Lentisphaera araneosa HTCC2155: one gene and its partners. The protein of the gene in region 1 interacts with the protein of each later gene in a pairwise test. Links are inferred from orthologs where the notes say so. Each region holds a gene or a part of one and is shown on either strand. Other genes may lie near its edges.

The links.
Region 2: the proteins of rlmB (region 1) and tsaE interact in binary tests that used the Escherichia coli proteins (3 or more experiments, as listed by UniProt). The link is inferred for Lentisphaera araneosa HTCC2155 from one-to-one orthologs.
Region 3: the proteins of rlmB (region 1) and LNTAR_RS01475 interact in binary tests that used the Escherichia coli proteins (3 or more experiments, as listed by UniProt). The link is inferred for Lentisphaera araneosa HTCC2155 from one-to-one orthologs.

The regions. Positions count from the first base shown.
Region 1 is NZ_ABCK01000036.1:10,387-16,527, forward strand. Bases 1,299-4,171 are described here. They hold rlmB (23S rRNA (guanosine(2251)-2'-O)-methyltransferase RlmB), read right to left. Parts: upstream 3,096-4,171; coding sequence 2,502-3,095; downstream 1,299-2,501. Other genes in these bases: hemH (ferrochelatase), read left to right, coding at 1,299-1,379; LNTAR_RS22440 (sigma-70 family RNA polymerase sigma factor), read right to left, coding at 1,453-2,292; LNTAR_RS22450 (class II glutamine amidotransferase), read left to right, coding at 3,216-3,989; LNTAR_RS22455 (pseudouridine synthase), read left to right, coding at 3,982-4,171. In the rest of the region: more of hemH, read left to right, coding at 1-1,298; more of LNTAR_RS22455, read left to right, coding at 4,172-4,854; LNTAR_RS22460 (SLOG family protein), read left to right, coding at 4,918-5,292; LNTAR_RS22465 (hypothetical protein), read left to right, coding at 5,289-5,759; LNTAR_RS22470 (serine/threonine-protein kinase), read right to left, coding at 5,932-6,141. UniProt on the Escherichia coli protein: Specifically methylates the ribose of guanosine 2251 in 23S rRNA.
Region 2 is NZ_ABCK01000018.1:81,975-88,241, forward strand. What follows is about bases 1,863-4,861. They hold tsaE (tRNA (adenosine(37)-N6)-threonylcarbamoyltransferase complex ATPase subunit type 1 TsaE), read right to left. Parts: upstream 3,574-4,861; coding sequence 3,151-3,573; downstream 1,863-3,150. Other genes in these bases: LNTAR_RS16965 (RDD family protein), read left to right, coding at 1,926-2,426; tsaB (tRNA (adenosine(37)-N6)-threonylcarbamoyltransferase complex dimerization subunit type 1 TsaB), read right to left, coding at 2,477-3,154; LNTAR_RS16980 (thiamine-phosphate kinase), read right to left, coding at 3,570-4,469; LNTAR_RS16985 (methylenetetrahydrofolate reductase), read right to left, coding at 4,462-4,861. In the rest of the region: LNTAR_RS16955 (serine/threonine-protein kinase), read right to left, coding at 1-320; LNTAR_RS16960 (AIM24 family protein), read right to left, coding at 323-1,687; more of LNTAR_RS16985, read right to left, coding at 4,862-5,925; LNTAR_RS16990 (O-antigen ligase family protein), read right to left, coding at 5,929-6,267. UniProt on the Escherichia coli protein: Required for the formation of a threonylcarbamoyl group on adenosine at position 37 (t(6)A37) in tRNAs that read codons beginning with adenine.
Region 3 is NZ_ABCK01000001.1:406,446-412,614, reverse strand. The notes cover bases 3,269-6,169. They hold LNTAR_RS01475 (bifunctional ADP-dependent NAD(P)H-hydrate dehydratase/NAD(P)H-hydrate epimerase), read right to left. Parts: upstream 5,511-6,169; coding sequence 4,026-5,510; downstream 3,269-4,025. Other genes in these bases: LNTAR_RS01470 (1,4-dihydroxy-6-naphtoate synthase), read left to right, coding at 5,632-6,169; LNTAR_RS01480 (chloride channel protein), read right to left, coding at 3,269-3,904. Also shown: LNTAR_RS01490 (sulfatase), read left to right, coding at 1-538; LNTAR_RS01485 (NAD(P)/FAD-dependent oxidoreductase), read right to left, coding at 535-2,076; more of LNTAR_RS01480, read right to left, coding at 2,063-3,268. UniProt on the Escherichia coli protein: Bifunctional enzyme that catalyzes the epimerization of the S- and R-forms of NAD(P)HX and the dehydration of the S-form of NAD(P)HX at the expense of ADP, which is converted to AMP.

The DNA of each region.
Region 1 (6,141 bases):
GTGAGACTTGTCCCTACAAAGGCCTCGATAAATATCCTGATGGCGAACTCTCTCCGAAAGATCGCTCCGTCCTCAAAACCATGTTCCTCACACTCTTTGTGGACCTCATTGGTTTCTCAATCATTTTCCCCCTTTTCCCGGGAATCTTAGCTTACTATAACGAAGTTGAAGGAGAAGGTACATTCTTCCGTACTCTAATGGACATGATCCACCAAATCGAAGCGACTTTTGGTGGAACGGGTAATGAACATGCTACAATGGCACTATTTGGCGGCTCTCTAATCTTCATTTATTCCTTCCTACAATTCCTTATGGCTCCAGTTTTTGGAACCATATCAGACCGTATTGGTCGACGTCCAATTTTATTATTTTCTATATTTGGCATAGCCCTTTCTTACTTAATATGGTTCTTTTCTGGAAGCTTCTTCCTACTCCTTATCTCTCGACTCATTTCTGGTTTAATGGGTAGTAATATCACCACTGCGACCGCCGCAGTTGCTGATACAACTTCAGAAAAAACTCGCTCTAGAGGAATGGCCATTATCGGCATTGCTTTTGGCTTAGGCTTCATTTTAGGCCCTGCAATTGGTGGTCTTTCAGCTTGGGCTATCGACCTCTCTACAGTATCTAACTGGAAAGACTATGGTGTCAACCCCTTCTCTGCTCCAGCCGCCATTGCTTTTGTACTCTCCATGATTAACTTTTTCTTTGTTTATAAGAAATTCCCCGAGACTCTCCCAGAAGAAAAACGCGGCAAAGGCGAAATCCACCGTACCATCAACCCCATTAAACTATTCAAGGTTGAAAGCTACCCTGGAGTTAGCGCAGTCATCTTTACTAACTTTATTTTCCTCGTTGCCTTTGGTGCTGCTGAAAACATGCTGACTTTTCTGACTGATGAACGCCTAGGCTATGGCCCAGGAAAAAACGGACTACTCTTTGTCTTCATTGGCTTCGTTTTATCAATGGTTCAAGGCGGCTATGTTCGTAGAAAAGCGGCTAGCGTTGGCGAAGGTGTCGTTACCAAAAAGGGACTTATCATACTCATCCCTGGCCTCACCTTAGTAGCTCTTGCAGGACTTTGGCAAAGTGCTTTCGTCCTCTACCTCGGTCTCTTCTTTATGGCTGTAGGCTCAGCGATGGTCATACCGTGCTTAACAGCTCTCGTTTCGCTGTATGCACCTGCTAGTGACCAAGGCCGAGTTTTGGGAGTCTATCGTTCTGCTGGTGCTTTTGCTCGTACTGTAGGGCCCATCTTAGGTGGTATCCTTTATTGGAAGTTCACTTACCTTGCTCCCTTCTTTGCAGCTGCCGCTATCATTATCATACCACTATTCATGATGAAGTCTATTCCCGATAAGAAGAAGGCGGAAAGCTAGTTTCAAATCTCATCACAAAAAAAAGGCCTTAACTCATCGAGTTAGGGCCTCTTTTTTTTAAGTGATCTAAAGCTTAACTTTGTAATGAAGCCAAAATATCTGAATCTAAATGCGCATAAAGTTTTCTGAGTGCTTGATACTGGATTTGGCGAACACGTTCACGCGTTCTTCCGACCATATCACTGAGTTCTTCTAAAGTCTTTTGCTGATGGCCATCTAAACCGTAACGCATCTTAATAATCATTTGCTCGCGCTCAGTTAACTTCGAGTCAATAACCTCTAATAAAACTTGTTTCACGTCAGTCTCATTCATATTATCGCCTGGCAGCTTAAGAAGTGTATCGGGAATCACATCCTCTAAAACACCTTCTTCTCCAGTCTTCAAAGTTGTATTCAGTGATACCGCAGGAGCAGTTGATGCTACAGACATGCCTCGCACAGAACGTACTGAAAAACCTGTTGCTTCAGCAACTTCTTCCATTGAAGGAACTCGACCCAATTTTTCAGCTAGCAACATGGCTTCATGATGAATTTTACGAATCTTAACGGCTGACTGTACGGGTATGCGAATGACGCGACCCTGCTCAGCAACGGCACGACGAATCGCTTGCTTAATCCACCAAGCACCATAGGAAGAAAACTTAGCACCATGACCAGGTCTAAATTTTTCCACAGCTTTCATTAAACCAATGTTACCTTCTGAAATTAAATCGGCCAAGGGAACACCAAGTGATTTATAATCGTGCGCAATCTTCACAACTAATTTTAGATTGGCAATAATCAGTTTTTCACGGGCATCCTCAGAACCAGCTTCAATTAATTTGGCTAATTCAATCTCATCTTCAACTGAGACCAAAGGCAAAGTCGCAATGCTTTGCATGTAACTTTTAATACTTTCTTGATAGAGCCCCATAGAACCTCCTAATAAATCGACACAACGTTTACAACTCTCACTGCACTTTTTCCTCTTTGACAAAATCAGTGCCTACCTTAAGGATAAATCATTTATGGGGAGGAAAAAGGTCTCAAACAAAGAAAGCAAAACTTTTTTTCAATTTCTTAACTGTAAATTAATTTTAAAAGCCCTGTTTGAATCATAAAGGAGTCTTTAGTAGCCTTATTTCAGCTTTCGGCTCTTTGGCGAACAATTTCGTATAAACATACACCTGTAGCAACAGATACATTTAAGCAGGGCACTGTACCTCCCATAGGGATAGTCAGTAAAAAATCGCATTTCTCTTCCGTGAGCCTTCTCATACCCTTCCCTTCTGATCCCATCACCAAGGCAACTGGGCCTTTCAAGTCAGAATTGTATAAATCTTGATCTGCTTTATCTGATGTCCCGGCAATCCACACACCAATCTTTTTCAGCTTTTCCATTGTCCGAGCAATGTTCACAACGCGAAAGATAGCTGTATTGGAGGCTCCCCCACAACTAACAGACATAACTGTATCAGTAATGGGTGCCGCATTATCTTTGGGGATAATCACGGCATCGACGCCCGCCCCATTAGCGGTACGTATACACGCGCCAAGATTGTGCGGATCTTGGACTCCATCTAAAATTAAGACAAAAGGAGTCTTTTTACTTTCTAAGAAACTCTCTAATTCATCTTCTTGTTTTAAAAGTGGGCGTCCACCCTGTGCATGGCGGTTCGCACGACTCTCATTGTCATCCGTACCAAAGCGCGATCCACGTTTTTGAAAACGACTCATGATTATGACTCCATAAATTATATTATGCTCACATATTCCACTTATAAAAGAAATATCCAAACAGATTGAATATTCTCTCACCAAAAACTAGCTTATAAAATAATTATCTAGGTGAATAATATGTGCCAATTACTTGCAATGAATTGCAACACTCCAACAGACATCTGCTTTTCCTTCGACGGCTTTGCCCAACGCGGCGGACTTACTGACGAGCATAGTGATGGCTGGGGCATCTCGTTTTTTGAAGAAAGTGCCTGTAGAAGCTTTCACGATACCTTACCAGCTATTGAATCACCAATTGCACAGCTCGTCAAAAACTACCCCATCAAATCCCTCAATGTTATCGCCCATATTCGCCAAGCCAACATAGGCGCTGTCGAATTAAAAAACACCCAACCTTACCTGCGAGAACTTTGGGGGCAACAATGGGTTTATGCTCATAATGGCGACTTGTGGGGTTATAAATTTTCTGGAGGAGTCCCCACTCAACCCATTGGTGATTCAGACTCCGAAATGGCTTTCTGTGATCTGCTTAATCGCTTCCGAGAACTCAGCCCGACTCACGAGCCAGAACTCAAGAGTATTTACGATTGCCTAAAATCATTTTGTGAAGAAGCTGCTAAGTTCGGCACCTTCAATCTCGTGCTTTCCAACGGCAAATACATTTTTGCTCATTGCACCACTCATTTGTGCTATATTATTCGACAAGCACCCTTTAGCGAGGCGCACCTGAGCGATAAAGATTTGAGCATTAATTTCTCTGCTGTGACGACAAAAAAAGATCGAGTTGCGATTATCGCAACCGAACCACTTACCGATAACGAAGAATGGACCCAGTTCGAAAAGGGCCAACTTCTAGTTTTCAAAGACGGGAAGGTATTAGACCTTGAGTAAATTAATCCCCTCAAAAGTCTGGCTCCCCAAAGAGAGTCATCACCAAAACTACCTCGACTTCTTCTGTGAAACCTTTCCTCAAATCTCTCGTGATACGTGGGCGAAACGCTTTACGGAAGGCAAGATCACCACAACTCAAGAAGAAACTCTAAATGCTAAGGCGCCTTATTGTGGTGATCAGCACCTTATCTATTATCGAGAAGTCGAAAATGAAAAAGTCATCCCCTTTCAGGAACAAATTCTTTACGAAGACGAAAACCTACTACTCGTCGACAAGCCACACTTCCTCCCCATCCATCCCGCTGGTCCCTATGTAAAAGAAACCTTGGTCTACCGCTTGCGAGAATCGCAAAATAATCCCGACATCTCCCCTCTTCATCGCATTGACCGACTGACGGCAGGCCTCGTATTCTTTAGTAAAAAAGTAAGCATCCGTAAAGATTACCAACTGCTTTTTGAAAATCGCCTAGTCGAAAAAACTTACCATGCCATCTCTGCGGGACCTGCTCCAGACCAAGGCTACTGGCACCTTAAAAACCGTATCGAAGCTGGTGAGCCTTGGTTCCTAAGTGCAATCAAAGAAGGCAAAGCCAACAGCGAATCATACATCAATGTGATCGAAGCTAAGGACAACTTAGTTAAATTCGAACTCAAGCCTATTTCGGGAAAAAAACATCAACTCCGCGTACATCTCGCCTCAATCGGCTACCCGATCTTGCATGACCCCCTCTACCCCAGCTTCGTCGAGAAACCACCTGATAACTATGAAAAGCCCATGCAACTACTCGCTCAATCTATCGCCTTCACTGACCCCTTTAGCAAAAAACGTCACTCATTCCAATCCCAACTTAAACTGCTCTTTTAAGCAAGGAAAATCTTGACTCTGAAAGGCTAAGGTTTAATGGTAAAAGATACGAGGAAGTAAGTTATGAAATTAATTATCGCAGGCGGTCGTCATTACCATCTCACTCCAAGTGACTACGAACAACTGCTGCAAATCACAGGAATTAAAACTGTCATTTGTGGTGGAGCCACCGGCGTTGACGCAGACGCGAAGCAATGGGCTGAGCAGCAAGGAATCCCCGTGAAAGTTTTTGAAGCTGATTGGCAAAGTTATGGTAAAATGGCTGGCCCACTGCGCAATCGTCAAATGGCTGATTATGCCGATGCTCTTGCTGTTTTCCCCGGTGGCAAGGGAACTGACTCTATGTTTGAGGAAGCTCGAAAAAGAGACCTCAAAATCTTTGATTTTCGACCCAATGCACAACTCCATTTTGATTTTAACACCGAGGATGATTCATGAGTTTTAATATCCCAACTGCCCTCAAATCTCTCGCCTCTGCGGGTTCCGCCATTAGCGAAATCAGCAAGTGGCTTAAACGCAGCAAAGGTGATTCGCGAGCACTTTTGAGCGAACTCAAAAATAATCTAACTTACTTAGACCTCATTGTGAATGACAAAATTCCCATTGGTGAGGTCATCGATAAAATCACTTGTAAAGAATTTTTACGTCTCTCAAAAGAAGGCTACAACTTTAATAGTTTAAAAGACTCAAAAATCCCCAACTACCCTTCACTAAAAAACACTGCTCTAGCCTCTTGGACTGGGAAAGACACAGAAGACTTGGTCGAAAGTATCTACGATCGCATCAACGACCTAAAAATTCGCTACCCACTTGTGTGCGACAAAGAAAACTACCGTTGGCAAATACGCGTCAATAATATACGAAAACGCATTTGGTTGCTCTTGCGCCATGTCCGACAGAAATGAAAATTTATTCCATAATCAATTTAGCTCTATTATGTAAAAAACACTAGTAAGTGTGCCGAAGGCACAAGGCATAATCCCGCCTATGGTTTTCAACCATAGGACTATAATTCTGGCATCCTCCCGTTCTGAAGGAACGGCGCATAACATTCTTAAGTAATCGTAAAAATTTAAATTAAAGTGCTAAAACAATAACAAGAATGACGATAATAAGGACGAGCGGAATCACTACAGCCTTGATCACCTTGCTTTGCTTATTGTCATCACTTACTTGCTTGCGCTTTTCTGCGACTCGTAGACATTTTTCGAGCTTAGCTTCTAAATCATCGTAAGACTTTGGGCGTTTATCCTTATTGGATGCAATCATTTCCAAAATTAATTTATC
Region 2 (6,267 bases), on another replicon or contig:
ACAATATTGGGGTGCTCGAGTAAAGCCGTTACACGAGCCTCAAAAATAAAGTCATTCCAATCCTCTTTATTATTACTTTTAGGCACGGCCATGGCGAGGTGTCGTGTAGTGTCGCGATCCACAACTTCGTAAATATCCTTCATTCCACCCGTATCGATCTGCTGCTTTTTATCAAACTTATCGTTATTGATCGGCGATAGTGGGATATTGAGTTCTTGGATACGCGAGGGAGGTGTTTTCTTTTCTTCGTGATAAAAATTAGCAATGAGTTCCGAAGAATTATCGAAGGCGCGTTGAAGGTCTAAGTCATCTTTAGCCATTCTTAAAATCCGAGGAATTTTCCTACGGCGCCTAAAATCGTATCGAAGAAGCGTTCGCCAGGAGTTTTGTTATTCTGTATAGGTGAAGATTGGTTTTGCATAAGGATAAACTTATCGGACTTAAAGCGATAGTCAAAGAGATTGCATTTACCTAGTAAATAATGCCAGAGATTTTCATTGCGAACGAGCCCCACGGGGCACGAAGCTTGGTAGCCCACGAGGTGATCTTCTTTGATGCGCAGGGTCTCGCCGTTAATTTGATCCCCACCGCCGTGGAGGTACAGATAAATTTCGCCACTTCCAGAGAAAATGATGTGTCTGAAAACCAAGCGCAGCCAATTGTGGATGCTAAAGAAGTTCCAACGAGTACTTAATTGAATATCACCCTTGATGGCGATGATTTGCCCTGGCTTGAGAATAATACCCTGGCATTGATTTAAAGTTATTTTGCAGAGTTCATCCTCGGCTTGTGGCGCGATAAGAGTGAGTTGCTGACCCTGCTCATTGGCATTACTAAAGTCCGTCATGTTGATCATTTCTGCCGAGTAAGAAATAATCCAGGCTTTTTTGTCCCATAAGAAACGGTTTTTACGTTGAAGCGGTTCATCAAAACTATTGTAACAGTTTTGTTTCACAGAGATACTTTCATTTTCTTTGAGCTGAATTTTCACCTGTTTATTGGTGTCGGACCAAAAACTGACTTCTTCAGCAAGACCTTCTTCCTGGAGAAAATAAGGCGGACGTTTTTCGACCCAAGCACCAGGGAGATAATACCAAAACAGGCGGTTAATTAAGGGGGCGAATAAAATAAAAAGAGCAACGATAAGGATGGTGCCAGTAATTTTTTTGACATGCCTTTCATACCAATCATACTTCTTGAGTTCAGCTTCTTTCTGCTCAAGTTCAAGCTTATACTTTTGAGTGTCCGACCTTAATTTGGCTTGGGTTTTGCGACTGTCGCGACTGATGAGAAAAAGCTTTTCTTGTAGTGCCTCGGATTTTTTTAAACTTTCTTCTAAGAGCTTTAATTTGGCTTCCCATTTTAAGCGATCATCAATAAGAAAAAAGAGCGGTTCGTTCTCATTGTGCTGAGCAATGGATTTTTTTAATGACTTTTGCAGGTCGAGTTCTTGTTGAATCTTAAGCTTATTAACTTTCATCGAAGTTAGTAAATCTTTTTGACTTTGAGCAACTTCCTCAAGAGCTAAATTTAATGAGTGAATATCGGCAATATTTTTATCGCGCTTTTCATACCATTGCACAAGGCTTTTTTTGACTTGTATCGCCACGAGTATAAAAACGACAATCATCAGTAGCTTGAAAGCTTTTGTCGTAAGAAATTTGGCTATGTCGAAAGCGATTTTCATAAAAATTTCGTAGAAATAAATCTTCCTTTAGAACTTATTGATAAAAAATTAATAAGGTAACTTCTATACCTTGCGTCAAGAATAGAAAAATGGAATGTTTATAAAAAGTGAGCTTGGGAGGAATGGGTAAAAATTCGCAATTTTTCTAATAAAATTTCACATATGTGGCGGATTTTTCGTAAAGAGCAAGCATAATGAAAAACCTAAATGGAATAAATTGAACAAGGAGAAGGAAAAAATGGAAGAGAAGAATATCTACGCAGCACCCGAGGCTGAAGTCTTGGATGAGGTCAATATAAATTATAATTTAGCATCACGTTGGCAGCGTTTTCTAGGATCTTTTATAGATGGCTTGGTAATTGGGCTAATTACTATACCACTCATGTATTTTACAGGTGGCTTTGATGGTATAACTGAAGGGCATCAGCCGAGCTTAGTTTATACATTAGTGATGAGTTTAGTAGGCTTTGTGATCTTTTTAGGAATTAATTATAAATTCCTAAAAAATGATGCTCAAACCATAGGCAAGAAAGCGATGAAGACTAAAATTGTTACGAATGACGGCGAGCAAGCGAGTTTTGGTCGTCATATCATTAAACGCTATACTTTATATAATTTTCTAGGAATGATCCCCGTTATAGGACAAGTCTTGTCACTAGTCAATTTAGTTTTTATTTTCGGTTCAGCGAAACGTTGTGGCCATGATTATTTTGCAGATACAAAAGTCGTTGCTCTTTAAGAGCTAACACTCAAGTGATTTCAAGAGCCTGATGCTTTGCGTCAGGCTTTTTATATTTGCGGATTGCGCGTTTTAAGTGGTTCGACAAATACCGCGGGGCGCACGTAAATGGGCTGTAGGCTTAGGGCTTCTTCACTTGGATCTTTGGGATGGGCGTGGCCATCGAGGCATAAGCCTTGGATATGCGGTTTTACATCGCAAATGAGAGGAATCGAGGAATTGACTTCAGCGAGTTTTTCTTCAGGCATGGGGCTGACCAGCGCATCATACTCAGATGATTTTTCTGCGATCTCCGCAATTTTGCAAATGAAAATTTCTTTTTCTGTCCATTGGCCTTCAAGCAGTTCAAAAGTATTGGCGATGACTTCGTCTCGACGTCCATCGTGAAGAACGGCGATGCTTTGAACATCGGGTTTTTCTTTAATAGCATATTCAAGGAAAGAGAAGCCGCTATTACAACCTTTCATGAGGGTTCCAAAACCAGTAGAAATGCCGTGGGCAAAAGCAATGCCAACTCGAGTGCCAGTAAAACTGCCAGGACCTTTGCCAACGAGCCAAGATTGGACCTCGGAAATATGGAGCCCTTGTTCGCGAGCGGATTCAATCATTTTTGGCAAAATAACTGAGGCGCCAAAACGTCCCGTTTTTTCTGCGTGAAACAATGTTTCGCCGTCTTTTATAAGGGCAAAAACTGCCGTGTCGGTTGAGGTGTCGAGAAGTGCAATCATGAGTTCATGTCCGGGAGGTCGATTTTGCGCTCAGTCTCTCCCTGATGCGAAATGTTGATGGCGAGTGCATCTTTTGGGAGCATCCAAGAAAGGCGCTCGGGCCACTCGACGAGAGAGATCGTATTCGGATCGTGCAAGATTTCTTCAATGCCAGCCTGGTAGGCCTCTTCGTCATCTTCGAGGCGATAAAGATCCATGTGCGCGAGTTGCACACCACTTTCACTTTGATAGAGGTTCACTAAGCTAAATGTGGGGCTAGTGATAGCACCTTTGACTCCTAAAGATTGCAAGAAGGCGCGAGCAAAACAGCTTTTTCCAGCACCAAGGTCACCACAAAGAGTGATCACATTGGGGGCCGAGATACGTTTTGCGAAGTCCGCAGCAATCGTCGCTGTTTCTTGTTCAGAATGAGAAATCATGATTGAAAATGGTCGAAACCTTTGTTAATAAAATTCAGAAGAATGTGCTCGTCATCAAGGATTTTTCCAGTGCCTTTTTTAAACTCGCCAATTTTACTGAGTTTTGTGCTAAAGGGCCATCGCTCAATGAGTTCTTTTACTCGCTTGGGACCTACAGCAAAAATGAGTTCGTAATCCTCGCCATCACAGAAGCTTTCTTTGAGTGAGGCATCTTTCGCTAAAAAATTTCGAGCGGGAATTTCTTGAGTCAAGAAAGTTAAATCAAGTGTATTTGCAGAAGCTTTAAGCAGGCGTTGTGAGTCCAAGAGCAAGCCATCAGTCACATCAATCATTGCTTTGGCGTAGCTAGAGAGGAATTTCCCTTCTTCCACACGAGGGGTGAAGTGAAGATGATGTTCACTTGGGAAAGAGAGCCCAAATTCGCCTGTGGAAAAAAGTAGATCGCCGTCTTCAGCGCCACAACGTTGAATGGGCTTGGCACTCTCCCCAGTAATCGTAAGGCTAAAGGCGTTGGGCCCGGGACTGGAAGCTAGGTCGCCACCGATGAGGTGAACTGAAAATTCTTCGCCACATTTAAGCAGGCCGTGATGAAAGTCTTTGAGCCACTGTTCCGAGCAAGCTGAATTCACATTGCAGCTGAGCACAGCATAACGTGGGATGCCGCCCATGGCCGCGATGTCACTGAGATTGCGCTTCAATAATTTGGCACCGCAGATTTCGGCAGGAGTTTCGGCTAAATAATGGCGTCCCTCAATAAGTTGGTCGCAAGCAATGAGAGTTTGCATTCCGGGAGTCGGAGTGAAAGCGGCGCTATCATCGCCATTGGGCACAGTGATTTGGGCATCGCCAGAGGGAAGCTTACTGAAGAGATCTTTTAAAAAATCATCCTCAGTCACTTGGTTGCTCCAGTAAATCGAGTTGGTTGAGGCTCGCGGCCATGCCAATTCGCGCTAAGTGAATACAGCTACTTTTGCCGTCTTCGCAAAGGTCATCACTCCTAGTGCCACCGCAGCAGCCATGAATGAGCTTTTTCGGGCAAGCACTGAGGTCGGTGAATTGAGTTTTTGCTAAGTCCGCAGGACTATCGTCTGAAATCCCCGTTATCGTTTTTTTGAGGAGGCGTGCAATAGAGCCATCTTTTTCATCGAGATTGAGTTTTTTTGCGAGCTTAGTACGGAAAACTTCAAATTCCGAAGGGTGGTTGAAGTCGGCGTAGATCAGGTCGTCGGTATTATCGCTACTCAAAGATTCATCAACGGGACGCAATTCTGATTTTTTGTAGATGTAATAAGTGCCTGTTTGAGCGTGGTTCGAGCTTTTTAAATCTTGATTGGGGAGAGATTGCACAATGCTACTTCCCGGGGAGAAGGAGACGGATTGATTGAGCGCGTCCCATTCTTGGTAAAATTGTTCTAAGCTAATAATTTCTTCCATGCAAGCACGCATGCGAATCATCACTTGGTGCAGTTCGACAGCATTTTTAATGCCTTTAATTTGAACTCCACTATAGCCCATGAGTGCGCAAGCATTGATTTGCAGACAGAGGCGACGCAATTGAATGTTCATGAAGGAAGAATGATCTTGAGCTTCGTTGAGTTCGCGAAGAACTAAGGAAGAAATTTCGCGAGAAAGGGGGACGCCGGGTTCCATTTGCAGGTCGGTGATCATCGGCAAGCAATCATGAGAAATTAAATTGAGGCGAGCAATGAGCGGAACGGTAATTTCGCGGTGAGTGCAAAAACGTAGGAGCTCATCATACTTTCTCATATCGAGGCCCGCTTGCGTGGTGATGAATTTAGCGCCTGAGCTGATCTTTTGGATCATCTTCAAATATTGGGCAAAACTACTATTAACTGAGTATTTAAAGGGATTGACCGCAGCGCCAGTATTTATGTTTTCGTGTTTTGCAGTGCAATTCCGTAGTTGCTCAGTGCTTTCAAAGTACTTTTCTTCACCTTCCTGAAGCGTTCCGCTGATCAGGAGTAGGTTGTTTATGCCTGCAGAGCTAGCAGCCGCCACTTCTTCTTCAAAACTTTCTTGGTCATGACCTTGGCCACTAATATGTGATATGGCGGGCTTCGTCGAAATTTTACTCAAGCGTTGTGCTAATTTCCAAGCGGGTATGTGCGTAGGGCCTTGTATACGGTCATTCACTGCTATACCGACAATTTCTTCGTGTCGTGAGCATTCTTCGGCAATTTTTTCGAGACTGAACATATTATCGCTATCGCCTTCACCTTCGAGTGGAGGAGCGACTTCAACGACAACAGAAAATTTTCCTCCTGCTAATGCATCTTGGAAGGGGTTGCTTTCGTTAAAGTTAATATTTAATTGATCATCGTCTTGAGTCATGAACTAAAAATCTTTGTATTTTAGAGTTAAATGAAAGAAGCTTTCCGTACGAATTTTTGGGAAATTACTTTTACCTAAAACCTGTTTACTTATCATCCAGTTGAGTGAAGGAGTATTGAGACTTATACTTTGCTCCTTAAATTGAGAGTTGTAAAGGGAAAAGAGGTAGGTATTCGCCGAGAAAAAGGCTTGTGGGGAAGAGAAAAAGCTCGTTTTGAACTTTTGGCTACGAATCATCGTGATAATCTCTTGGTGAGGAAGACTGCGAACACTGGTTTTTTTGGCGTTAATGAGGATCGAATTAAGTCCATCTTGAATGATGATGAAAGCTTGCCCTTGTGA
Region 3 (6,169 bases), on another replicon or contig:
TGGCTTGTGGTGTAAGCACTCTAATTTTGAGCAAGCGACACGAGCACCACTCATTATTTCGGCTCCGAATCAAAAGAAGGGTCAAGTGAGTCAGTCGCCAACAGAGTTTATCGACATCTTTCCTAGCTTATGTAAATTGACTGGTTTGGAGATCCCGGAGCAATTGGAAGGTGAAGACTTAAGTCCGATTTTAGAGGACCCAAAAGCGAAGGTAAAAGACTATTCGATTAGTCAATATTTACGATGGGCGAATCATGGTTACACCATGAGGTCGGGGAAGTATCGTTTAACTTTATGGATGCCAAAAAATTATTATGGCTTTATGAAGTTTGACGAAAATGATATTGTTGAAGTTGAACTCTATGACTATCAGAAAGATCCGAATGAAACGACCAACTTTGCCAATAATCCCGAGTATGCTGAGGTCCTCAGGAAACTTAAGAAGCAGTTCGCCTCTTATTTTGCGTCACAGTATGATGCTGAAAAAGAAAGGACGATGCCTCAGCTCATTAAAAAGAACAGTCGTAAAAAATATTAGAGTTCAGCAGAAGCTTTTTCGAAGATAGCTTCTGCACAACGGATGCCATCAACTGCTGCAGAGGTGATTCCTCCGGCATAGCCCGCACCTTCACCGCAGGGGTAGAGGTTACTACATGAGGGAGATTCCAAGTTCGCTTTATCGCGAGGGACGCGAATCGGAGAGGAAGTACGGCTTTCCACAGCATGAAGAAGGGCGTTGTTTGTTATAAAACCAGGGATTTTACGCTCGAAGTTTTCCAAGGCCTTTATATAGGCATCATTCAATTCTTTTGGATAGATATCTCGAAGGTTTGCAGATATGACTCCTGAGGGGCATGAGCTCTTGCCAATTTTACCCGCGCGGTCGTTCATAAAATCTTCGGGTGTCTGAGCAGGTATATGAATGGTCGCCCCAGCATCTTGCCCAACATCGTAAGCTTTCTTTTCTATGGAGCTTTGAAAGTCCAAAGCTTTTAGAGGGTCAGTTCCCAACCATTTCTCTTTGTCGATCGTTATAACTAGACCAGAGTTGGCAAAAGGTGAGCCGTGATTGTAGTTTGACATACCATTGACCACCATTTGACCTGCCTGGGCACTGGAGGCTAAGACGTAGCCACCAGGACACATACAGAATGAATAGACACCGACGTTAGACTTTTTGTCATGACAAGAAATTTTGTAATTGGCTGTGGGCATATCGGGGTGATTATAGAACTTACCATATTGCGCTTTAGCAATGAATTCCTGTGGGTGTTCAATTCTAAAACCCATGGCAAAGGATTTTGATTCACATAGGATATTTACATTGATGAGGCTGCGATAGATATCGTGAGCTGAGTGGCCACTTGCTAAAATCCAATGATCTGATTCAAACTTTTTGCCATTCTGACAAGTCACGGATTCAAGCTGTGAGTCCACTAAGTTAAATTCTTCGACGCGAGTATCGTACTCAATTGCGCAGCCTTTTTCCTGAAGGTACTCAGAAAGGCGAGAGATGACTTTACGGATTTGGTTGGAGCCAACATGAGGGTTGGCTAAGTAGATGATTTCATCTGGAGAACCGAAGTCCACGAAGCGTTGCATGACGTAATCAATATGCTCAGATTTAATGCGTGTGATCAGCTTGCCATCAGAGAAAGTTCCCGCACCACCTTCGCCAAAGCATACGTTTGAGTCGGGGTTCAATTGACCCTTTTTCCAGTGACGAGAGATGTCGCGCATACGTTCTAGGATTGGCTTGCCTCGTTCGAGGATTCGACAAGGGAGACCACGCTCCACTAAGCGTAAGGCAGCAAATAAACCTGCTGGGCCAGCGCCAATAATTGTAGTCATAGGCTTTTTGTCAGCAGGGAAGCGATCTAAAACAATTTTCTCTTTGGGTGGAGGCATTTCAGTGGTGAAAGTTTCCACGTTATAGATGTACATAATCTTTTTCTTTTTACGTGCATCGAGTGATTTCTTTAGAATTCTGTAGGATTTAAAACTTGGATCCAGTTTTTTTAAGGCGTTTTCTAAAGAGGCACCGGGAGAAAGTGAGATGTTATTAAATAGGGGCATGTAGACTGTCTTCTTTGTCGTAGTTGTGGAGGTTTACACCTTTGTGGTATGCTTCAATTAAATTTTGGTAACGGAGGATACTGATAACTTCGTTATCGTCATTTACTACACAAAGTTCAAGGTGTCCATCGTTTAAAAATTTACCTAGAGCTTCATAGAGTGTCATGTTACTTTTTAAGACGACTGATTTCTCCATAATGTCTGCGACAATGAGCATGGAATAGGTGTCTTGGTTGAACATAACGGTTCGGATTTTGTCCAAATTTGCAATGCCTATAAGTTTTCCTTGGCGGACAACGGGGAAGATGTGTTGTTCAGTATTGCGTACAAGTTGAGAAAGTTGTCCAAGCATGGTAGTGGCTTCAACAGTTTTGATTTTTTGGGATAGTTCGACGGCTTCTCCAACTTGGATTTCTTGCAAAATATTGACGGTCATATCTCCTTTGTGTGCGGGAGATTCAAATTTATTTAAGACTTGTGGTTTGAATATAGAAACCTTACTGTTGAAGAGCATACTGAAGGCAGAGGTTAAAAGGAGGGGAGCAAGGAGGTTGTATGTACCGGTAATTTCACAGACCATGATAATGGATGCAATAGGGGCATTTGCGACACCCGCAAAAAAAGCTGCCATACCGACCATGACAAAAGCGGTAATCGAGGGGACCATAGGGTTGTCAGGGAATTGCATGTGAAGGAAGGAGCCTAAGCAGCCTCCCGTCATGGCTCCAATGAATAAGCTCGGACCAAAAATACCTGCAGAACCCCCTGAACCGATGGTGAGAGAGGTTGCGACGATTTTGACTATAACGGCCAAGGCAATAAAACCCAAAGTTAGATTGCCATCCATAACCTCTTGTATAGCTCCCCAACCATCACCCAAGGCGTAGGGCATGATTAGGGCAAGAAGGCCAGTAAGCATACCTCCGACAACAGGTTTTATTGGGGTGGGAATTTTTAATTTAATAAAAAATTCTTTAGTGAATTGGTAGAATTTGACATAAAAGGCGCCGATTGCACTACAGGTGAGGGCGAGTAGGATATAAGAGGGGATATGGAAGAAGCCTTCGAAACTTTCAACTTCACCGAGATTGAAAATTGTATGGCTACCAAAAGTCAGCATAAAGGTTGAATAAGATGTAACACTGGCGATAACGCAAGGCATAATGGCTTCCGATTCGAAGTCTTCTTTATAGAGAACTTCTACCGCAGTAATAGCAGCGCCAAGTGGAGCTCTGAAAATAGCACCTAAGCCACCTGCACAGCCCGATAAGAATAGAACTCGCCTTTCTTTAACCGAAAGCTTGAGCTTGTCCGCTAAGTAGGAGCCACAACCTGCACCGACTTGTGCTACGGGACCTTCTTTACCGCCACTACCACCACTGGCAAGGGTGATAATTGAAGCAATGCCTTTAGTAAATGCTGTTGAGAGCTTCATTTTTGCACGTTTATTATGAAAGGTATCCACAAGTGCGGATGTTCCATCGTAAGCAGCATTAGGAGCAAAACGTCGAACTAGATAAGCGGCTAAGCCACAACCAAGCCCTGGGACTAAAATAATTAAGAGTGACTGAGGGATATTAGAAAATATTCTATCGTAGAGTGTCGTTTTTATATGAATTAAATTATCATCACTAATGATATGTTCCCCAGGAGGTGAGGCGAGTTTTAAGCCTAAAATACCATCAAAAATAATCGCTTTTGCCCATTCTAAAAAAAGGAAAAACAAACTGGCAACGAGACCCGTTATGACTCCCACAGTAATCGAGAGAACCACCATCTTTAGAGGGCGATTTCTCTTGAGCTTTAACTTGATTGTTCTTAGGTTCATAAGCGGGTCTATGTTGGCATGAAAACATGGCAAGATAAAGCCGACTTAAGGACTGTCCACAAACAACACTGAAAATCATTAAAATTCTTAAGTATTGAATGATAGGATATGACTTGTGTATTTAAGCTAAAGGGCTTAGTGAATGCAAGACTTTTGAAATTAAGCTAGGAAATAAATCCACGGTAAAAGAACGTTTTGCGCCAGTATAGAAATCGACAGATTTGCCATGTATGAAACAGCCGAGCTGAGCTTGCTCATAATAGTTGATGTCTTTTTTAGCCCATAGCGAGGCAATGATTCCCGCTAAAGCATCTCCTGATCCCGCAGTCGACAAGGCCCAATTCCCGCTTGTGTTGTAGGAGAATGCTCCTTGCTCATTATAGATTTTGCTTTGTGGACCTTTAAGTAAAACTTGTATGGATAAATTTTGAGCAATGTGCTGAGCTGCTTTGCTTAGATCTGAGTGATTTATGTTTAAGCCTTTAGCTAAGCGTTGGAGTTCACCTGCGTGAGGCGTTATTATCGTTGGTGCATTGCGAGGGAATAAAGTTTTATTATCTGCAATTAGGTCAATGGCAGAAGCATCAATGACTAGCGCTTTATCTGACTTTATTAAGTGTGTAAAAAGTTTTTTGTTTTTGTCGTTGATCTCGATACCAGGTCCGATTAAGACCGACTGGGATTTTTCAAAAAAGTGAGATTTGATAATGTCTGGGGGTTTTGTTAAACAAATGATTCCTGGGTTTTGCGGAGTGCGCAAAGATTCATGAGCAAGAATAACCATGCCAGCACCACTTACAGCTGCGGAATCCGCCGCAATAATGGGAGCGCCATTGTAGAGCTCGGAACCTGCGATAATGAGGCATTGACCTCGAGTATATTTGTGTGAATTGTAAGTGAAGCTTTGTAAAGTTTTTTTTGCGTCTTGCGCAAAAAAAGCCTGCCCCTCGGAAGGAGCTTGAGTTATGTAATCTTTGGAAAAACCGATATCTAAATTTATTAGAGAGCCCACATGAGCGGGGCCATCGTTTTGAAAGTATGATGTTTTTGGCAGTCCAATACTTAAGGTAATGGTGGCTTTGATGGCAGCAGAGGGCACTTGTCCATCTGAGAGTAAGCCGGAAGGTGAATCCACTGATATGACGGGTAGTTGACTAGCGTTAATTGAATTGACAAGAGTTTCGTATTCGCCAGTTAAGGCACGATTTAAACCCGTACCAAAAAGGCAGTCAATGATGATGTCCCCTTCAGTGATTTTATTCAAAAGTTGAGAGGAAGCCTCAAACTCACAAAGCTCAGATACTTTGGAGCTGTTTGTTTTTGCATCTGGACTTAACTTATCTTGCTTGTGTGTACAGTAGGTTTTGACCTCAAACTTGGAGGTCAAATAACGTGCAATGACAAAGCCGTCACCTCCATTATTTCCTGGACCGCAAAGAATGATTAGACGTTTTTTATGATGTGGTGCTAGTTGTGAACAGAAGAGCTCTATTTGCTCGGAGCATTGTTTTCCAGCACGCTCCATCAGTTCGAGTGAAGCGACTCGTTTATTGGCAATGGTGCGAGCATCAAGATCTCGCATCGTTTCTGAACTGATGATTTTCATAAATAAGCCTAGTTTAATATTAACTTAAAGACTCAAAAGCTTAGGTCAAGTAAATGGTGAATCGAGAAGGGATTTTTCTTAGCTGGTGCTAAATTAGCAAAAATAATTAAAAGCGATGAAAATGAAAAGAAAAATAAAGTTAGGAATGTCCCCGTGTCCCAACGACACCTTTATGTTTTATCACTTATTGCATCACTCCGAGTTTTCTCAAAAATATGATTTGGAACTGAATGTACTTGATATTCAAGAACTCAATGAACTTTTGAAGCAAGGCGAGGTGGACTTTTGTAAAGCTTCATTTGGGATGATTCCAAAAGTTATGGGGGATTATTTAGTGCTGAATTCGGGAGCTGCTTTGGGGCATGCATGTGGTCCTATTTTAATTTCAGCGAATAAGAACCTTTCAAAAGCGGATTTACTCAAATCCAAAATCCTCGTCCCAGGTTTTGATACAAGTGCTTATAGCTTACTGAAAGCTTATTTAGGAGATACTTTTCAAGCGGAAGAATGTTTGTTTTCAGAGATTATGCCTGCCTTGCAGAGAGGGGAAGCTGATGCAGGTTTAATTATTCACGAGAGCCGTTTTACTTATCAAGATTTTGGCTTGCATAGCTTGGTTGACTTAGGTGATTGGTGGGAAGCTGAATATTCCCTTCCGA